3 regions of the Bradyrhizobium sp. TM239 genome follow, and region 3 is predicted to be linked to each of the others. Evidence: predicted binding sites of a transcription regulator. Region 3 holds the regulator's gene; each other region holds the start of a gene.
What was found. Region 3 encodes PhoB, which activates phosphate uptake and scavenging genes when phosphate is short. Its sites were predicted from a motif close to TGTCATNNANCTGTCAT; they were not measured.
Positions count from the first base shown of each region.

Region 1 (6,985 bases), on a different contig from region 3:
AGTGCGTTGCCGACCGGATGATGCGTGATGTCGATGGTGGCCGATGGCGGCAGGCCGCCCCGGTTCGTGAGACCGTCATAGACATACAGGCCGGCACGCAGCAGCCATGGCGGCCGCTCGTCGGAATGCGCGGGGATCACGAAGCGCATCGGCCGGACCAGATGCGGCGCGATCCGGAGCCAGGTCCGGCGCTCGGACAAGGCCCGACGGACCCGCCGGAACCCGCGCCGTTCCAGCACCGACAGATCGCCGTGGATCAGCCGCGGTGTTGCCGAGGATGCCGCGCCGCCGAGATCGCCCTGCTCGAACAGGATCACCCGCAGGCCGCGGCCTGCCGCATCGCGCGCGAGGCTGACACCGTTCAGGCCGCCACCGATGATCGCGAGATCGTAATCCGCCATGAAGCCGTCGAATGGGAGCCAAGCGCCCCATCATCACTAGAGCCATTTCCGTTCCGATGAAATCGGAACGGGGCTCTAGATTCTTATTCTGACGCTTTTTCTTGACGCGAACCGGTGTCCACTTCGCTCGAACGCTCTAGCCCGTCTTGAGCGCAAGCTCCATGACTTCAGCGCGGCCGACGAGCCCGGCATATTTCCCGATCGGCAGGGGCTTGCCGAGCAGATAGCCTTGCACGCCGTCACAGCCCTCCTTGGCGAGGAAGGCAAGTTGCTCGACCGTCTCGACGCCCTCGGCGATGATCGACATTTCGAGGCCGTGGCCGAGATCGATCACCGCGCGAACGATCGCAGCCGATTGCGGATTGCGGCCGAGATTGATGATGAAGGCCCGGTCGATCTTGATCTTGTCGAACGGGAACGCCTGGAGGTAGCTCAGCGAGGAGTAACCGCTGCCGAAATCGTCCATGGAGATGCGCACGCCGAGCGCCTTCAGGCGGCGCAGCAGCGCAAGGCCCCGGTCGAAATCCTCGATCAGCACGCCCTCGGTGATCTCCAGCTCGAGCCGGCCGGGTGCAAGGCCGGTCTCGATCAGGATCGAATGGACGAGGCCAACCACGTCGCCGTGCATGAACTGCGCCGGCGACAGATTGACCGCGACCTGGAGCGGCTTCGGCCAGGACGCCGCCTCGCGGCAGGCCTCGCGCAGGATCCACTCGCCCATCTCGACGATCAGGCCGCTCTCCTCGGCGATCGGGATGAATTCGGCCGGCGAGACCTGGCCGCGTACCGGATGCTGCCAGCGCGCCAGCGCCTCGAAGCCGATGATCTCGCTCTCGGCGACGCTGTGGCCGGCGGCCCCCTGCGGCTGGAAGGCAAGCGAGAGCTCGCCGTTCTTGATCGCCATCGACAGGTCCTGGTGCAGCACGCGGCGATCGCGGATCTGCTGGTCCATCTCGGGCTGATAGAGGCTGATCGTGCCGCGCGACTTCTGCTTGGCGCGGAACAGCGCAGCACCGGCATTGGCGAGCAGCGAAGCGCCATCGGCGCCATTGTGCGGGAAGATCGACATGCCGGTGGTCACGGCGGCGCGGACCGGCCGGCCGTCGATCTGGAAGTCCTTCGCGACGGCGTCGCCGATCTGCTGCGCCAGCGCAAGACCCGCGTCCGGCTGCTTGCCATCGATGATCAGGCCGAATTCGTCGCCGGACAGGCGCGCCACCACGCCGCCACGGGCGGAGTCCTGGAGGCGCTGGGCCACCTCGATCAGGAGCTTGTCGCCGAGCGCATGACCGAAGACGTCGTTGACCTCCTTGAGGCCGTCGAGGTCGACGCAGAGGACGGCGAACTCCTCGCCGGTGCCTTCGCAGGCCTCGATCATCTGGGTCAGCGCCTGAAGGAAGGCGGCGCGGTTCGGCAGATCGGTGAGGCCGTCGTGATAGGCCATGTGCGCCATGCGCGACTCGGTCTGCCGGCGGTCGGTGACGTCCTCGTGGGTCTTGATCAGATATTGCGGCTCGCCGGTATCGCCGAGCACGGTGGCGCGGCGGGTCAGGAACAGCCGCAGGCCGTCCTTGGTGGAGATCGGATGCTCCTCGGTGATCATCCCGCGTTTCTTGATCGCGGCCTCGTCGCGCGCGATGATCAGCTTGGCTTCCTTGGGGTTGAAGATGTCGGACGCGGTCAGGCCCGTGGCCTCCTCGCGCCGGCGGTTGAGGATCGTCTCCGCGCTGCGATTGGCGAGCAGATAGCGGCCGTCCTTGACCTGCTCGACGATCAGCGCCACCGGGATGTTGTCGACCACGAGCTCGAGGAACTTCTTGGTGCTCTCCAGCTCCTGCGACAGCGACCGGCGGTCGGTGATGTCCTCGAACACCAGCAGCAGAAACTCGGGCTTGTTGCTCTCGTTGCGAACCACGATCCGAATCGAGGCGACCATGCGCCGCTCGCCGCCGCGGTCGACCTCGAACTCGTTACGGAACTGGCCGTCCGGGGAGTTGAGCGCCGCCCGGTCGGTCGCCTCGATACTGGCTGCCGAGACCGGCGCAAACAGCTCGCGTGCGTTCTTGCCGACGGCGTGATCCCGCGAGAACCCCCAGAACCGCTCATAGGCGCTGTTGGCGAAGATGTAGCAGCCGTCCTCGATGTTCTTCGCGGCCACGCAGGCCGGCACATGGTCCAGCACCGATTCCAGGAATTGCTTGGTGGAAGCGAGCTGTCGCGACAGCTTGCGCTGCTCGCTGACGTCCAGATGCGTCGCCACCGAGCCGCCGTTCGGCAGCACGAAAAACTTCACCAGGATGGCTCGGCCGTCGGGCAGCTCGGTGATCAGGCCGTTGTGGCTTGCCGCCTTCTCGTAGAATTCGTCGTCGGAGATGCCGCCGAGCACCCCGCGCTTGCGCCGGAGCTTAAGAAGCTCATAGCCGTCCATATTGGCCCAGAGTTCCGACCGCATCAGGCCGTAGATCTCGAGATATCGGTCGTTGCAGAAGATGATGCGGCGCTGCGCATCCGTCATCACCACGCCCTGATTGAGATTGTTCATGGCGGAGGAGACGAAGGCGTTGCGCCGCAACTGCAAACGCCTGGTCCGGCGCAGCGAGGAATGGATCCACAGCACGATCGCGGCGAGGAACGCGCAGACGACGATGCCCGCGATCAGGACCTCCCAGACCACGTTGGGATCGAGCTGGCCGAGATAGCTCGGCGCGGCAAAGCTGTCCGACAGCGCAAAGGCGCGCGCGGGCGCAACCGTGCCGGCCAGGCACACAACGGCCTGCACAGCAATCGGAAGCGTGCTGCCCTCGTGCCAGTTCTTCTCAGCCATCAGCCACCCGCGATTTCAACGTCGGATTGTCTGGCTTCACGCGTTTGGATCGGGTAAACGCCTGTACGCGCAACAGAAAAATGTGACGTGAAATACGGCAATTGCCCTGACATGATAAATTCTTCCTTAACGGAAAACGGCCCCGCGCCATTCTTTCCAGGCCTGATGCCACCGGCGCTTCCAGCGGACATCCTGCCCAACCATGGATAGGGTCGATTGCGTCGTCATCGGAGCCGGCGTGGTCGGGCTCGCGGTGGCTCGAAAGCTTGCGCAGGCCGGACGCGAAGTCATCGTGCTCGAGGAGGCCGAGGCGATCGGCACCGTCACCTCCTCGCGCAACAGCGAGGTGATCCATGCCGGCATCTACTACCGCGCCGGGACCTGGATGGCGCGCATGTGCGTCGACGGCAAGCACGCGCTTTACCGCTACTGCGCTGAGCGCGGCATCCCGCACAAGAATTGCGGCAAGCTGATCGTCGCGACCAATCCAAAAGAGACCGAGAAGCTGCAATCGATCAAGGCGCATGCCGAGGCCAATGGCGTGCTCGACATGCAGCAGCTCACGGGCGAGGCGGCACGCGCGCTGGAGCCCGCGCTGGCCTGCGACGCCGCGCTGCTGTCGCCATCGACGGGCATCATCGACAGCCACGCCTACATGCTCTCGCTGCGCGGCGAAGCCGAGGAAGCCGGCACGGCGTTCGCGTTTCGCACTCCGCTGATCCGCGCCAAGGCGGCGAACGGCCTGGTCGAGATCGACGCCGGCGGCGAGGCGCCAATGACGCTGCAATGCAGCCTCCTCGTCAACGCCGCGGGGCTCTCGGCGACGAATGTGGCGCGCAACATCGACGGCATGCCGCTGGACCGAATTCCGCGCGCCTATCTCGCCAAGGGAAATTACTTCAGCTGCAATGCCAAGGCGCCGTTCTCGCGCCTGATCTACCCGGTGCCCGAACCCGGCGGGCTAGGGGTGCATCTGACGCTGGACATGGCAGGCCAAGCGCGCTTCGGCCCTGACGTCGAGTGGATCGAGACGATCGACTACGAGGTCGACCCGTCACGCGCCGAGCGGTTCTACCCGGCGATCCGCAAATACTGGCCGACGCTGCCTGACGGCGCGTTGATGCCGAGCTATTCGGGCATCCGGCCGAAAATCGTACCGCCCGCTGTGGCCACGCAGGACTTCCTGATGCAGGGCCCGCGCGATCACGGCGTCGCTGGCCTGATCAACCTGTTCGGCATCGAATCGCCGGGACTGACATCGTCGCTCGCGATCGCAGATCACGTCGCCGAGCTCGCAGACGTCTGAAGCGTTGTCGAGCGAAGCGGATACCGGTTCGCGTCGAGACAACGCGCTCAGACAAAAACTAAACACCGCGCAAACTTCTTTGCACGGTGCGGACCTTGCGGCAGGGATGAGCGCAAGAACTCTCACCCCTGCAGATAAGGGTACGATCAACTCTACGCTGTTTACGGGGGTTACTAGTGGAGCGTGTCGCCGTGCCTCAGACGCTCGATCTGGTCCTTGACCATCAACTTCCGGCGCTTCAACTCAACAATTTGCAGGTCGTCTGTTGAAAGGTGCACGAGGGCTTCGTGCAATTCGTTTTCGAGAAGTTTGTGCTTCCGCTCCAATTCAACGAGATGTGCCTGAATTGTCATTCGAAACCTCCTCGGTAGGGTTGAACCTCAGGATTCGATCCGGACAAGCAAGTCTACATCACCGATTCGTTCTGTCGATGGGTATCCGTCATCGCATCTTCATTTTTGAAAATTCATATGTAACGAAGCGTGAGTAAAGGAACCGCGCGGGAAAAATCCATGATATCAATGCGCTTGCGCAGCGTCGCGGCGATCAGCGGAAATATGTCGCTGGAGATCGGCAAACGGTGGTCGCAGATCGCTTGCGATCACGCCGCGCAAGGACGATAATTTCCACAGGGCATCCACAGCCTTAATTCCACGCCTATCGGTTTTCGGCCACCGCAGACATGACCAATGAAGACGAGCGTGAGCTCGAAGCCGAGCTCACCCGGTTGCAGCAGGAACACCGAGATCTTGATGCGGCGATCGATGCACTGCATCAATCGCCCGCCCCCGACCTATTGCGGTTACAGCGGTTGAAGAAGCGCAAGCTGTTGTTACGAGACCGTATCGCGTTCATCGAAGACCAGATCACCCCCGACATCATCGCCTGACCTGCGAGCCGGCTTTTCCTCGCGCGCATGAATCCGCTTGACTCGAAAAGAACAAAATAGGAACATTTGAGCACCCCCGCGCCCCCAGGAAACGCCCAGGACAACTGACAAGGACAATGCAGATGTCGACAGCCGCCCTTCTCGACAACAGCCATTATGAACAGGCCTGCGATCAGGCGATCGCGATGTGCGACGGTAATCTGCGCAGCACCATCAAGGCGCTGATCATGGCCAACGAATATCTGGAGGCCGAGCTGGAGGAATTGCAGGCGGCGATTTCCGCCGGCTGCATTCCGGACACCTCGCGCAGCAAGATGCGGAGCAAGAGCAGCGCCGCCTGAACCGTCAGCTATCGGAGCCGACCCATGCCCGACGTCACCTACTACGTTGCATTGCCCTTCCTGACCGACGAGGATGGATCGCCGGTGGCGGGTGCGGCCGAGGAATGTCAGACATCGGCTGCCGCCCTGCGTCGTGCGGAAATGCTGGCGCACGGCGCCGGCCATATCGGCGCCGTCGCGTTCAGCCGCAGCGGCGATCCCCTGACCGGCGAGTTTGGCGACGCCAAATTGCTGCGGAAATTCGGCAGCGTACCGCCAGATCTCAGCGCGCTTTAGCTGCCGAACAGCCTGATCCGCGGCTCGTGCCGCCGCTGTGCCTTGCGCACATACATGGCGGCATCCGCCTCCTCCAGGGCGCGGCCCGCGTCGGACTGCGCCCCCAGCAGCGCGACACCGGCGGAGGCGCCCGCGTTCACGTGCTGGCCGCGAAAGACAAAGGACAATTCGTCGACCGCCTGCTCGAAGGCGACCGCCTTCGCCTTGGCGTCGGTCTCGCTGAGATTCCAGAGCAGTAGCGCGAACTCGTCGCCCCCGAGCCGGCCGACCACGTCGGAGGCACGGACCTGCCGCGTCAGCGTGGCGGCAATCGCCTTGAGCACCTCGTCGCCGGCGCCATGACCGAACGAATCGTTGATCGGCTTCAACCGATCGACGTCGAGCACGATCAGCGCCCCACTGGCGCGGTAGCGCTTCATGTAGGCGATGGCGCGCGCGAGCTCGCGCTCGAAGCCGCGCCGGTTCGGAATATCCAGCAGGAAATCGGTGTCGGCCGCAGCTTCCAGTTCCGCGACCCGGCGCTGCGCCTCCTTGAGCTTGGTCCGCAAGCCCCGGATCGTCGTCCTGACGGCATCCTTGGCTCCATCATCGCCCGACGCGCCGCGCGTCGGCGGCCTCGCCGAACGCCTGGTCAGCCGTTTTGGGGCGGCTTTGGGTCGGCCGGCACTGGTTTTCCGGCCCTTTTTGGCCTTCGCAGCGCCCGCCCTTTTTGGTTTCTTCATGGGCATCCTGCTCAATGAAGGCTTGCGGGGATTCACCAAGACAGGATAGTGGATTCCCTTCTCCTTGCCACCGCCTTGCGAGCCGCCGGCCGGAACCGTTAATCTGGCCTATCTTTCTGTTTTTCGGGCACAATTAACGTCATGACCGCGCCGATCGCCATCATCATGGGAAGCCAGTCGGACTGGGACACGATGCGGCATGCCGCCGACACGCTTGCCGCGCTCG
Region 1 is NZ_BTIR01000010.1:136,278-143,262, forward strand. Features, by position in the region: gene AABA84_RS18155 (glycerol-3-phosphate dehydrogenase) at 1-401, opposite strand, end outside; gene AABA84_RS18160 (sensor domain-containing protein) at 538-3,225, opposite strand; gene AABA84_RS18165 (NAD(P)/FAD-dependent oxidoreductase) at 3,428-4,531, shown strand; gene AABA84_RS18170 (YdcH family protein) at 4,705-4,884, opposite strand; gene AABA84_RS18175 (YdcH family protein) at 5,214-5,420, shown strand; gene AABA84_RS18180 (hypothetical protein) at 5,543-5,761, shown strand; gene AABA84_RS18185 (hypothetical protein) at 5,786-6,037, shown strand; gene AABA84_RS18190 (GGDEF domain-containing protein) at 6,034-6,759, opposite strand; gene purE (5-(carboxyamino)imidazole ribonucleotide mutase) at 6,901-6,985, shown strand, end outside.
Region 1: AABA84_RS18170 (YdcH family protein) is a predicted target of PhoB. The motif match lies at 4,971-4,987, and genes of this name have one in related genera.

Region 2 (6,985 bases), on a different contig from region 3:
CCGTCGGCGTTGATGTCGTTGGCAAAGGCATCGGTCTTGACGCCGGTCAGGCGGGCGCGGGCGAACGAGGCCGAGCCGTAGCTCGCGATGTGGATGTTGCCCGCGCGCTGGCCCTCGATGACGGCGGCGTAGTCGTTGGCGATGCGCAGCGTGACCTTCACGCCCAATTCCTTGGACAGATAGTTCATGAACGGCGCCCAGCGCTCGGTGACGCCCGAGGCGTTTTCGGCCGGAATGACCGCGAAGGTCAGCTCGGGATATTTGGCTTTCCAGTCTTCGGCGAAAGCCGACGAGGCGAAGGCGAGCGCCGCGGCGCCGGCAAGAACGAGTCTACGAGTGATCATGATACCCTCTTCATCGGTTGGGGTCGGTTGACGCAAAAACTTGCAACTCAAACAGGCGCGGCTCAGGCGGCGGCCGCCGTTCCAAGTGCCGGGACGCCCGCGGGCGCCGGGACAGGCTTGGTGCCCATGACGTCTGCGGCTTCGAGATCGTAAAGCTCGCGCGCGACGTGGTCGGTCAGTGCGGCCGGCACGCCGTCGAACACCACCCGGCCCTGCGCCATGCCGATCAGGCGGTCGCAATAGCTGCGCGCCAGATCGAGCGAATGCAGATTGCAGATCACGGTGATGCCGAAGTGCTTGTTGATGCGCAGCAGCGCATCCATCACGATCTTGGTGTTGCGCGGATCGAGCGAGGCGATCGGCTCGTCGGCGAGGATGATGTCGGGCTGCTGCACCAGCGCACGCGCGATCGCGACGCGCTGCTGCTGGCCGCCGGAAAGCTGGTCGGCGCGCTGGGCGGCGAGCGATGCAATGTCGAACTGTTCGAGCGCCGACATCGCCAGCGCCTTGTCCTGCTCGGGCCACACTTGCGACAGCGAGCGCCAGGCCGGCATCGTCGCAAGCCGTCCCATCAGGACGTTGGTGAGGACATCGAGCCGGCCGACCAGGTTGAACTGCTGGAAGATCATGGCTGAGCGCGCCCGCCACTGCCGCAGCTCCTTGCCGCGCAGCGCGGTGACGTCGATGCCATCGAACAGGATGCGGCCCTGCGTCGGCGTCACGAGACGATTGATGGTTCGCAGCAGCGTCGACTTGCCGGCGCCGGACCGTCCGATCACACCGACGAAGCCGCCGGGGGAGACTTGAAACGAAGCGTCGTCCACCGCGGCTTTCGCGCCGAAGCGACACGTCAGACCTTCCACCACCAGCATGCAGGACTCCAGATTAGCTGGAGCCAACCGCTAACGCCCGTGCTTGACACTTGTGTGACACGGGCGTTGCAGTGCGGCGATGCTACACACCTCATCCCCTGTCATCACTGCGTCACGACGTTGTCATCAAGCCGCTCGAAGAGGAACGCCCGCCCTCGCACTTCCGGACGCAACATGGCCGCCAAAACTCTTTCGGTCCAGCCGACCATCGATCCCTCGGCCAAGCTGCATGAGACCAGGCTCGGCGCCTATACCGAGGTCGGCGCGCGCACCATCCTGCATGAAGTGGCGATGGGCGATTACTCCTATGTCGTGAACGATGCCCAGATCACCTACACCACCATCGGAAAGTTCTGCTCGATCGCGGCCATGACGCGCATCAATCCCGGCAATCATCCGATGCACCGCGCGACCCAGGCGCATTTCACCTATCGCTCGAGCGCCTACTTCGAAGGCGAGAATGACGACGCCGAGTTCTTCGAGTGGCGGCGCCAGCATCACGTCCATATCGGCCACGACGTCTGGATCGGCCACGGCGCGATCGTGCTGCCGGGCTGCAACATCGGCACCGGCGCGGTGATCGCGGCCGGCGCCATCGTCACCAAGGACGTGCCCGCCTACACCATCGTCGCCGGCAATCCGGCCCGCATCGTGCGGCGGCGTTTCTCCGAGGAGATCGCCGGACGGCTTGCGCGGCTCGCCTGGTGGGACTGGGATCACGACAAGTTGCGTGAAGCCCTGCCCGATTTCCGCAAGCTCGGGATTGAAGATTTTCTTGCGGCATACGAAGCACGGGCAAGCTCCTCAACCAGCAAACGAAGCGCGGTCGCGTGACAGACATTTTCCTTGAAGGCGGCCGGGCCCTGATCGGCACCGAGCTCGTCGAGACCTCACTCAGCGTCTCCGGAACGGACATTGCAGAGGTCGATGCTTCTCGCGGCCGGGCGCGGCTGACAATCGATTCGCGCAACCTGCTGGTGCTGCCCGGCATCGTCGACCTGCACGGCGATGCCTTCGAGCGGCAGATGATGCCGCGCGCCGGTGTCGACTTCCCGATCGACGTCGCGCTCGCCGACAGCGATCGCCAGGCGATCAGCAACGGCATCACCACCGTGTTTCACGCCACCACCTGCTCGTGGGAGCCGGGCCTGCGCAGCGCCGACAATGCGCGCGGCCTGATGGAGGCCATCGAGCGGCAGCGTCCGCAATTCGCCGCCGACACCCGCTTCCACCTGCGGCACGAGACCTACAATCTCGACGCCGAGGCCGAGATCAGCCTGTGGCTCGACGAAGGCCGCGTCGATCTGTTCGCCTTCAACGACCACATGGACGGCACCGTCGCCGACATGGCCAAGCCGCGCAAGCGCAACCGCATGGTGGAGCGCACCGGGCTGTCAGCGGAGGAATTCGACCGGCTGGTCGAACGCGTGGTCTCGCGCGCCGACGAGGTGCCGGCTTCGGTTGCGCGGCTGGCCGCCGTAGCACGCTCGGCCGAGGTGCGGATGCTCTCGCACGATGACGCAACGCCGGCGATGCGCCGGGAGTTTCGAGAGCTCGGCGCTGATATCGCGGAGTTTCCGGTCAACGAGGAGACGGCGCAGGCGGCGGCAAGCCATGGCGATGCCATCGTCTACGGCGCGCCGAACGTCGTGCGCGGCGGCAGCCACACCGGCTGGACCAAGGCCGCCGACATGATCGCCAAGGGGCTCTGCTCAGTGCTGGCGTCGGACTATTATTATCCCGCGCAGCTGCTCGCCGCGTTCCGCCTCGCCGCCGACGGCGTGCTGCCGCTGACGGAAGCCTGGAATCTGGTCTCCGCCGGCCCGGCGCGTGCCACCGGCCTTGCCGATCGCGGCGTGCTCGCGGAAGGTTGCCGCGCCGACATTCTGCTGGTCGACGACAGCGTGAAGCTGCGGCCACGGCTGATCGCGGTGATCGCAGGCGGAAAGCTGGTCCATCTCACCGATGCGGCGCGGCTGCTCACTGCTGTGGCGACGCCGCGCGAGGCTGTCGTCGCGGCCTAAATTGGTTATGCTGAGGCGATGACAGGTTTTCCCCGCTACGCGATCTATTTTGCCTCCGGCAGTGACAGCGCGCTGTCCCGCTTCGGCGCCGAGTTGCTCGGCTACGATGCCTACACCGGCAACGAATTGCCGTTCCCGCATGATGCGCTGCATGTCGCGCCGGACTGGCGCGACGTCAGCGCCGATCCACGCAAATACGGCTTTCACGCCACGCTGAAGGCGCCGATGGCGCTCGCATCAGACAGGACCGAAGCGGAACTGATGGCCGCCTGCGCCGCATTCGCCGGCAAGGCACGGCCGCGTCCCGTGATCCGGCCGATCGTGGATTCCATCAGCGGCTTCATCGCCGTCATTCCAGCCGAGCCGGTCGATGCGCTCCAGCGGCTCGCCGCCGATTGCGTCCGCGACTTCGATTCCTTCCGCGCCGCGCTGTCGGCGGACGATCGCGCGCGACGCAGACCCGAGAAACTCAGCGAGCGGCAGCGCGACTATCTCGACCGCTGGGGCTACCCTTACGTGATGGAAGAATTCCGCTTCCACATGACGCTGACGGGGCGGCTGGATGCCGAGCGCCGCGGACCGATCCTGGAGATGCTGAGGCCGCGGTTTGCGACGCTCGGTCTCGAGACGCTGACGATCGACCGCATCGCGCTGTTTCGGCAGGACGACGCGTCGGCAAGATTCCACATCGTCGACGAGTGGCCTCTGGCACAGTAGACCTCAGCGCCAGCTCGCGAGATTCAAGGCGAGCGCCACCGCGCCAACCAGAACGAGGCTGGCCGCCCAGACTGCATCCAGATTGAACCAGCTTCGCGAGACGAACCTCAATCCAAGATGGCGGTAGACCAGCCACGCCAAGCATCCGCCGGCGCCGACCATGGCGGCAACGTGCACCAGGGACACCAGCACCGCCATCCCCAGACTTGTCTTCATCAGCGCGCCCGCCGCCTCATGACCGGCATCGAATTCGAAGGCCTGGCAGAGCCCGAGATAGATCGGCACGAGCATCAAGGCGGCGCCGTGAGCAATGGCGACGGCAAATGACCAGAGCGCCAATTGCGTCGGCGGAATTCGTGCCAGCGTGCGCGGATGACGCCGCGCGATCAGCCGATAAACGCCGAAGCCGATGACGAGAAGGCTCGCGCCTGTCTGGATCGAACGCTGCCACTCGGCCAGCACGAGCAGGAACGCGAATGGCAGCAGCACGAGAAATGTTGCCAGGAGATGCCCGGCCGACAGGGCCCACAACGCACGAAAGAGCGCGCGCGGGCTCTTGTCCATGAGTCCGGCCGAAACGGCGAGCGGCCATCCCATCCCCGGATTGACTCCGTGATAGAGGCCGCTCGCAACAAGAGCGAGCCACAGCCAGCCAAGCGCCGGGCTCGCGTGCCCACCATCTAGACCGACGGGTAGCAAAAGGAGTCCGTCGAACAATCGCCGCCCTCCAGCCTGATCTGGTGCGCACGATAGCCGTCCGGGAAGCTCACGAAATAGTCCTTGTCGAGCTCGAGGCCGCCGTTGCGACCGACATTGGCCATGACCTCCACGCCCGGAACGCCATCGGGATAGAACTGGTCGTCCCAGGTGGAATAGAGCGAATTGGTCCAGTACACGCGCCGGCCGTCGCGGCTGATCTCAACCATTTGCGGGCCGGCCGCAAAGGACTTGCCATTCGGATGCGCTGTACGGCGTGCGATGCCGCCGATGTGGACGGAGCCCGCAAGCTTCGGCTTTCTGGGATCGGTGACGTCGTACTGGCGCATTTCACCGGTGCCCCAGCACGACACATAGAGAAACCGGTCATCCATCGACAGGTCGATGTCGGTCACCAGCGGCGGCACGGCGCCAAATCCCTGCAGCAGCGGCGGGAGCTTCTCCTTTGGCGCGGGCTCGGGCGGGATCGTTGCCGTCTTCTCGGCATGGAATTTCCCGCCTTCGCGCCACCAGGTCCAGATCGATGCTTCGAGATTGGTGGTGTCGACCACGACGCCCACGAAGCCGTATTCGCGAACCGGATCGTGCGCAGGCCGCACCTCCAGCGCCATCTGATGATTGGCGCCAAGGTCGATGGTCTGCACGTTGCGCCGGGCGCGAAGATCCCAGAAGTGGAGACGATGGCCATATTTATTCGCCAGCAGATCCTCCGGGACGATCCCGTTCTCGAACTGCGGCGGCAAGGCCCATTCGCTCGTCACCATGTAATCGCGCGGCAGATTCCACCAGAAGTCATAATGCAGCGTCTGCGGACCGCGGTCGATCTCCCATCGTCCAAGGACCTCGAACGTCTCGCAATCCATGATGAAGACGCCTGGCGGCCCGTTGGTGCCGTCCTTGCCGCCGCCACCCAGCGTGCTCACGTAAATACCGTCCGGCCCGCAATGGATGGTGTGCGGCCGCGAATAGCCGGTCTTCTTGAAGATTTCCTCGGGCTCGATGATCTTGTGGATCTTGGCTTTGGTCGGATCTGGCTTGGTATCGATGATGTAGATCCGCGACGAACGGATTCCGGGGATGATGAGATAGCGCCGCTCGATGAAGGCATGGCCGGCGAGCGGCGACAGAGCGGAAGAGCAGGCATTCCAGCCGAAGTGGTGAAACTCATCGCCCTTGTTGGGCATCGTCACGGTGTGGACGATCTGGCTGTAGGTCGGCGATCCCGGCTTGACGTCGATGACCGCGAGAGCATCCGGCTTCGAGAAATCCGGACTGAGCAGCAACGTGTAGGCGAAGTTCTCCGCAGGTGCTTCCATCGCAAGCCTGGGCGATGCGTGAAATGTGGGATCCGGCCTCATCGTCATGGCACTGCCTCCCTGTTCTGTCGGTTCGCGCAACCTGGCTCGGGATAACGGCATTATGAAGAGGTGTTACACGATGTCTCGAGATGCTCCGCGGGGCCTGGTTGGCGAACGTACCCTACTTCATCGCAGGGCTGCGGGAAACGGCCCGAACCGCGCTAATTCGACGCCTCCAGGCGAAATGGGCCGATGAGATGAGGCGAGCGCGCACCTCACCCTCCGTGTCGTCCCGGCCTAGTGCGCAATTGCGCACGGGGGGCCGGGACCCATAACCCCAGGGAGAGGTTATGAAACGAGCTGCCGACTCCAAGTCTTCGCCACACTTCTCCCTGTGGCTATGGGTCCCGGATCGGCGCGCGCTTAGGGCGCGCTTGTCCGGGACGACAGTGGGGCTTACTTCCCCCACCGCAGCGCCAGCGCGTCGCGCTCCTTGGCGAGTTCCAGCAAGCCCGCGCGCGTGGCCGGATGCAGCGGCTGCAAGGGATGGCGCACCGCGTCCGACTTGATCACGCCGCCGGCCTGCATCATCGCCTTGCAGGCGATCAGGCCGCATTGGCGGTTCTCGTAGTTGATCAGCGGCAGCCAGCGCTCATAGGCGGCCTTCGCTTCCTCGCGCTTGCCGGCGAAATAGGGATCGACGATCTGGCGGATGCCGTCGGGATAGCCGCCGCCGGTCATCGCGCCGGTAGCGCCGGCATCGAGATCGGCGAGCAGCGTGATCGCCTCCTCGCCGTCCCAGGGGCCCTCGATGTCCTTGCCGCCCGCCTCGATCAGGCTGCGGAGCTTTGAGGCCGCGCCGGGCACCTCAATCTTGAAATAGCGGATGTTGGCGAAGTCGCGCGCCAGCCGCGCCAGCAGCTCGACCGACAGCGGCGTGCCCGCGACCGGCGCGTCCTGGATCATGATCGGAATGGTGATGGCGCCCGACAGCACCTTGAAGAATTCGACGA
Region 2 is NZ_BTIR01000020.1:79,575-86,559, forward strand. Features, by position in the region: gene phnD (phosphonate ABC transporter substrate-binding protein) at 1-344, opposite strand, end outside; gene phnC (phosphonate ABC transporter ATP-binding protein) at 407-1,216, opposite strand; gene AABA84_RS28595 (transferase hexapeptide repeat family protein) at 1,391-2,050, shown strand; gene AABA84_RS28600 (alpha-D-ribose 1-methylphosphonate 5-triphosphate diphosphatase) at 2,047-3,240, shown strand; gene AABA84_RS28605 (DUF1045 domain-containing protein) at 3,259-3,957, shown strand; gene AABA84_RS28610 (hypothetical protein) at 3,961-4,554, opposite strand; gene AABA84_RS28615 (selenium-binding protein SBP56-related protein) at 4,638-6,038, opposite strand; gene AABA84_RS28620 (dihydrodipicolinate synthase family protein) at 6,429-6,985, opposite strand, start outside.
Region 2: phnC (phosphonate ABC transporter ATP-binding protein) is a predicted target of PhoB. The motif match lies at 1,316-1,332, and genes of this name have one in related genera.

Region 3 (6,985 bases):
TTGTCGCCCATCGACACCCAGGTGTCGGTGACGACGCAGTCGGCGCCGCGCACGGCGGCCTCCGGATCGGTGCCGAGCATGATCGGCGCGCCGGTCGCCTTGATGAAGTCGCGCATCGCTTTTTTCGGCGCGAGCTCCGGCGGGGTTGCGACATTGAGCTGGAACTTGAAGCGCTCGGCGGCGTGAGCCCAGGACGCCAGCACGTTGTTGTCGTCGCCGGTCCAGGCCACCGTCTTGCCCTCGATCGGGCCGCGATGCTCCTCATAGGTCATGAGGTCGGCCATCACCTGGCAGGGATGCGAGCGCCGCGTCAGGCCGTTGATGACCGGCACGGTGGCGTTGGCCGCGAGCTCCAGCAACGCGTCGTGGTTGAGGATGCGGATCATGATGGCGTCGACATAGCGCGACAGCACGCGCGCGGTGTCGGCGATGGTTTCGCCGCGGCCGAGCTGCATCTCGGCACCGGTGAGCATGATGGGCTCGCCGCCGAGCTGACGCATCGCGACGTCGAACGACACGCGTGTCCGGGTCGACGGGCGCTCGAAGATCATCGCCAGCGTCTTGCCTTCGAGCGGCCTGACCGGCTGCTGCGCCTTCTGCTTCGCCTTCATGGCGGAGGACGCCGCGAGCATGTTCTTGAGCTCGGACAGCGGCAGCTCGTTGATATCGAGGAAGTGCTTTGGAGTTTTATTGGGGGACTTGCTCATCAGCTTGCCGCCCGCTTGGTCTGGCTGGACGAGATCGCGGCGCAGGCGCGCTCGAGCCGCCCGACGCTGTCCTCGATCTCGGCTTCGGTCACGATCAGCGGCGGCAGGAAACGCACGACATTGTCGCCGGCCCCGACGGTGAGCAGCTTTTCGTGACGCAGTGCCGCGACGAGATCGCCGGAGGGCACCACGGCCTTGATGCCGATCAGAAGTCCTTCGCCGCGCACTTCGCTGACGACATCGGGATGACGGTCGATCACGGAGGCAAGCTTCTGCTTCAGCAGCAGCGACATTCTCTGCACGTGGTCGAAGAAGCCGGGCTTGAGCATGACGTCGAGCACGGCATTGGCCGCGGCGACCGCCAGCGGATTGCCGCCGAAGGTCGAGCCGTGCGAGCCGGGCCCCATGCCGGCCGCCGCATCCGCGGTTGCCAGCACCGCGCCGATCGGGAAGCCGCCCCCGAGCGCCTTCGCCAGCGACATCACGTCCGGCGTGACGCCGGTGCGCCGATAGGCGAACAGATCACCACTGCGGCCCATGCCGGTCTGCACCTCGTCGAAGGCGAGCAGCAGGCCCTTCTCCTCGCAGAGCTGGCGCAACGCCTTGAGGAAGGTCGGCGTTGCCGAGCGCACGCCGCCCTCGCCCTGGATCGGCTCGATCAGGATGCCGGCGGTGTGCGGACCGATCGCCTTCTTGACGGCCTCGATGTCGCCGTGCGGCAGCTGGTCGAAGCCATCCATGGGCGGGCCAAAGCCTTCGAGATATTTTGCAGATCCGGTCGCGGCGAGCGTTGCCAGCGTACGGCCGTGAAAGGCGCCTTCGAAGGTGATGATGCGATAACGTTCCGGATGACCCTTGGAGAAGTGATGATGGCGGACCAGCTTGATCACACCCTCCAGCGCTTCGGCGCCCGAATTGCAGAAGAACACGAAGTCGGCAAAGCTCTCGTTGCAAAGCCGGTTGGCGAGCTTCTCGCCATCCGGGCTCTGGAACAGGTTCGACATGTGCCAGAGCTTCGTCGCCTGCTCCTGCAACGCCTTGATCAGATGCGGGTGGCAATGGCCGAGCGCATTCACAGCCACGCCCGAGGTGAAATCGAGATAGCGATCGCCATTGGTCGCGATCAGCCAGCAGCCTTCGCCGCGCTCGAAGCCGAGGTCGGCTCTGGCGAAAACGGGGAGCAAATGCGGCGCTGCGCTGTTAGTCATGATGTCACTTGAATGTTGCGGACGGTGTGACGCGTGCATTGCGCAACGCACCATCGACCGGCCCGGAAAACGAAACGTGCCGCCTTTTAAGGGCGGCACGCGCGACTATCTTATGCCTGGCAAGACGGGTGTCAATGCCGCCCGGAAAGCCTCGCGAAACGCTGAATCCGTAGTCTTGCGGTGCCGATTTTGCGGGTTTTCACCACGGAACATGTGGAAGCGAGTCGGCGGACTCTTGCGCGGGAGTCACGCCATATTGTAGCGTTTGGATTGTCAGATACGACATCTCGTGCAGCGGTTCTGATCCCAAGAGTCCTCATGTACCGGCGTAAACGTTCGGGCGTCAGTCACGCGCCCGGCGAGCCTTAAGGGATTCTGACGGCACGGGTTTTTGAAGGCTTAGGCAATCGCTGCGAGGCCCCAGCATGGCTGGCGCGTAGCGAGGGAAAGGGTGCAATGACGGTTTTGACCTGGTCCGACGATCGCGTCGAGCAGCTGAAAAAGCTCTGGGAGGCCGGACTTTCGGCCAGCCAGATCGCAGCTGAGCTCGGCAATGTGACCCGCAATGCCGTGATCGGCAAAGTGCACAGGCTCGGTCTGTCCGGCCGTGCCAAGAGCCCTTCATCGGCAGCGCCCCGGCCGCGCAAGGCGCGTCCCGCGCAGCACATGATGCGGGTGACCCGCCCCATTGCGCGCGGCAACACCGCGCTGGCGCAGGCCTTCGAGGTCGAGGTGGAGGCTGAACCCGTCACCTACGACAACGTGGTGCCGATGAGCCAGCGGCTGTCGCTGCTCGAGCTGAACGAGGCGACCTGCCATTGGCCGGTCGGCGATCCCTCCAGCCCGGATTTCTTCTTCTGCGGCGGCAGGGCGCTGTCCGGCCTGCCCTACTGCGCCCAGCACTCGCGCGTGGCCTATCAGCCGGCGGCGGATCGCCGGCGCGCACCGGCGAAGCCGGGCCCGCGGTGAGCGGATTTAGCTGATCGCAAAGACGGCAGCCGTCACACGACGGCGCCTCAACCAACTCGGTGTCATCCCCGCGAACGCGGGGATCCATAACCACAGGGCGCAGTTGTCGCGCGAGATGGTCACTCCGAGTCTTCGCCAAATCACTGCCTGTGGTTATGGGTCCCGGATCTGCGCTGGCGCTTGTCCGGGACGACGCTGTGTGTGAGGCGACAGCCCACCAAATCCAGCGCTTGCAAACCCTACGCCTGCTCCGCCTTCGCGAAGCGGTCGTCCAGCGCGTAGCCGGCACCGCGGACGGTGCGGATCGGGTCCTGCTCGCGGCCGAGATTGAGCAGCTTGCGCAGGCGGCCGATATGGACGTCGACGGTGCGCTCGTCGATGTAGATGTCGCGGCCCCAGACGCTGTCGAGCAGCTGCTCGCGCGAGAACACGCGGCCGGGATGCTCCAGGAAGAACTCCAGCAGGCGATATTCGGTCGGACCGAGATCGATCGGCCGGCCCGAGCGCGCCACGCGGCGCTTGTCGCGATCGAGCTCGATGTCGCCATAGGCCAGCACTGTCGCGAGCCGCTCAGGACTGGCGCGGCGCAGCAGGCCCTTCACGCGGGCGAGCAGCTCCGGCACCGAGAACGGCTTGACGATGTAGTCGTCGGCGCCGGTCGCAAGTCCCCGCACCCGCTCGCTCTCCTCGCCGCGCGCGGTGAGCATGATGATCGGGAGCTGCTTGGTGTCGGGCCGGGTCCGCAGCCGGCGGCACAGCTCGATGCCCGACAGGCCCGGCAGCATCCAGTCGAGCACGATCAGGTCCGGGATGTGTTCCTTGAGGCGGGTGTCGGCGTCGTCGCCGCGCATCACCGTCTCGACGTCATAGCCGTCGCCTTCGAGGTTGTAGCGGAGAAGCTCGGTGAGAGCTTCCTCGTCCTCAACCACCATAATGCGTGCGCCCATGGTGTCGTCGCTCCTTAAGACTTCAGGTATTCGGGATCGTGGTGGCGAAGGTGGTCATGTCGCCCTTCGGCCGCTTGTCGGTCATCGCCTGGCCCTCGATCATGTAGAACACGGTCTCGGCGATGTTGGTGGCGTGGTCGCCGATCCGCTCGATGTTCTTGGCGCAGAACATCAGATGGATGCAGAACGAGATGTTGCGCGGATCCTCCATCATGTAGGTGAGGAGCTCGCGGAACAGCGAGGTGCAGATCGCGTCGACTTCCTCGTCGCCCTTCCACACCGCCATCGCCGCCGGCAGATCGTGTGCGGCATACGCGTCCAGCACCGACTTGACCTGCTGCTGCACGAGGTCGGTCATGTGTTCCAGGCCGCGGAACAGCTTCAGCGGATGGAAGTCGGTCTCCAGCGCGGCGACGCGCTTGCCCATGTTCTTGGCGAGGTCGCCGATGCGCTCGAGGTCGGTCGCGACACGCATCGCGCCGACGATCTCGCGCAGGTCCACCGCCATCGGCTGGCGGCGAGCGATGGTGAGCACGGCGCGTTCCTCGATGCGCTTCTGCAACGCGTCGAGCTCGGCGTCGATGGTGACGACGCGCTGGCCGAGCGCGACGTCGCGGCGGATCAGCGCGTCGACGGAATCGACGATCATGCGCTCGGCGATGCCGCCCATCTCGGCGACCAGGCGGGTGAGCTCCTGGAGGTCGGTGTCGAAAGCCTTTGCGGTATGTTCGGTACCCATATTGCGTCTCCTCAGCCGAACCGGCCGGTGATGTAATCCTGCGTGCGCCGGTCGGTCGGCGACGTGAAGATCTTGCTGGTGTCGTCGAACTCGATCAGTTCGCCGAGATACATGAAGGCGGTCTTGTCGGACACGCGCGCCGCCTGCTGCATGTTGTGCGTGACGATCGCGATCGTGTAGTTCTCGGACAGTTCCTGGATCAGCTCCTCGACCTTGGCGGTCGAGATCGGATCGAGCGCCGAGCAGGGCTCGTCGAACAGGATCACTTCAGGGCGCACCGCGACGGTGCGGGCGATGCACAGGCGCTGCTGCTGGCCGCCGGAGAGCGACAGGCCGGAGGCGTTGAGCTTGTCCTTGACCTCGTTCCACAGCGCACCGCCGCGCAGCGCCTTCTCGACCCGGTCATCCATCTCGGACTTCGAGATCTTCTCGTAGAGGCGGATGCCGAAAGCGATGTTCTCGTAGATCGTCATCGGGAACGGCGTCGGCTTCTGGAACACCATGCCGACCCGGGCGCGCAGCAGGTTGAGGTCGAGCCTGGGGTCGAGGATGTTGGTCTGGTCCAGCATGAGCTGGCCGGTGGCGCGCTGGCCCGGATAGAGGTCATACATCCGGTTGAAGATGCGCAGCAGGGTCGACTTGCCGCAGCCCGACGGGCCGATGAACGCCGTGACGCGGTTGGCGCCGAGCGTCAGGTTGATGTTCTTCAGCGCGTGGTGCTCGCCGTAATAGAAATTGAGATTGCGCACCGTCACCTTGGCCGGGGCTTCCGGCAGCGGCTGCGAGGCCAGATGGGCGCTGGAACTCATGGATACGGACAGGTCGGTCATTTTGCAGTCCTCTCGGCGCCGAGGATGCGCGCGCCAATGTTCAGGGCAAGCACGGTGAGCGTGATCAGCAGCGCGCCGCTCCAGGCGAGCTGCTTCCAATAGGCGTAGGGGCTCTGGACGAAGTTGTTGATGGTGACAGGCAGGTTGGCCATCGTCTTGTTCAGGCCGAGGCTGAAGAACTGGTTCGACAGCGCGGTGAACAGCAGCGGCGCGGTCTCGCCCGCGACGCGGGCGGTGGCGAGCAGCACGCCGGTGATGAGGCCCGAGCGCGCGGCGCGATAGGCGATCCGCTTGATCACCAGCGAGCGCGGCAGGCCCAGCGCCGAGGCCGCCTCGCGCAGGGGATTCGGCACCAGCAGCAGCATATCCTCGGTGGTGCGCAGCACGACCGGGATCACGATGACGGCGAGCGCGAGCGCGCCTGCGATCGCGGAGAAGCCACGCATCGGCACCACCACCGCGCCATAGATGAACAGGCCGATGATGATCGAGGGCGCCGAGAGCAGGATGTCGTTGATGAAGCGGATCACCGAGGTCAGCTTGTCGTTGCGGCCGTATTCGGCGAGATAGGTGCCGGCGAACAGGCCGAGCGGCGCGCCGATGCCGACGCCGATCACCGTCATGATGATCGAACCGACGATCGCGTTGCGCAGGCCGCCTTCGGTCGAGCCCGGAGGTGGCGTATCCGCGACGAAGAGCTCGAGATTGAGGCCGGCCAGGCCGTTGAAGAGCAGCGTGATCAGGATCAGCGCGAGCCAGGTGACGCCGAAGGCGGCCGCGGCGAAGCAGAGTCCGCGGATGACGATGTCCTTGCGGCGGCGACGCGAATAGATCGGATTGAGCGCCATGACGTTACTTCCCCGCCTTCTTGTCCAGCCGCATCAGCATCAGCCGCGCGGCGGCCAGCACAAAGAACGTCAGCACGAACAGCAAGAGGCCGAGCAGGATCAGGCCGGACTGGTGCAGGCCGTCGCTCTCGGCGAACTCGGATGCGATCGCCGCCGAGATCGTGGTGCCCGGCGCGAAGATCGATGAGGAGATGCGGAACGAGTTGCCGATGATGAAGGTCACCGCCATGGTCTCGCCGAGCGCGCGGCCCAGCGCCAGCATGACGCCGCCGATGATGCCGACGCGGGTGTAGGGGATCACCACGCTGCGGACGACTTCCCAGGTGGTGCAGCCGACGCCGTAGGCGGCCTCCTTCAGAACCGGCGGCACCGTCTTGAACACGTCGACCGAGATCGAGGTGATGAAGGGCAGCACCATGATGGCGAGGATCAGCGCGGCGTTGAACGTGCTGAGATAGGACGGCGGACCGGCGAAGATCGCGCCCAGCACCGGGACGCCGTCGAAGATCCTGATCATGAAGGGCTGGAAGGTGTTGGCCAGGAACGGGCCCAGCACGAAGAAGCCCCACATGCCGTAGATGATCGAGGGAATGCCGGCGAGCAGCTCGATCGCCATGCCGATCGGGCGGCGCAGCCATTGCGGGCAGAGCTCGGTGAGGAAGATCGCAATGCCGAGACCGACGGGAATGGCGATCAGCATCGCGATGAAGGAGGTGACGAGCGTGCCGTACATCGGC
Region 3 is NZ_BTIR01000011.1:1,765-8,749, forward strand. Features, by position in the region: gene argF (ornithine carbamoyltransferase) at 1-707, opposite strand, end outside; gene AABA84_RS18525 (aspartate aminotransferase family protein) at 707-1,915, opposite strand; gene AABA84_RS18530 (GcrA family cell cycle regulator) at 2,372-2,884, shown strand; gene phoB (phosphate regulon transcriptional regulator PhoB) at 3,124-3,831, opposite strand; gene phoU (phosphate signaling complex protein PhoU) at 3,854-4,570, opposite strand; gene pstB (phosphate ABC transporter ATP-binding protein PstB) at 4,582-5,400, opposite strand; gene pstA (phosphate ABC transporter permease PstA) at 5,397-6,248, opposite strand; gene pstC (phosphate ABC transporter permease subunit PstC) at 6,253-6,985, opposite strand, start outside.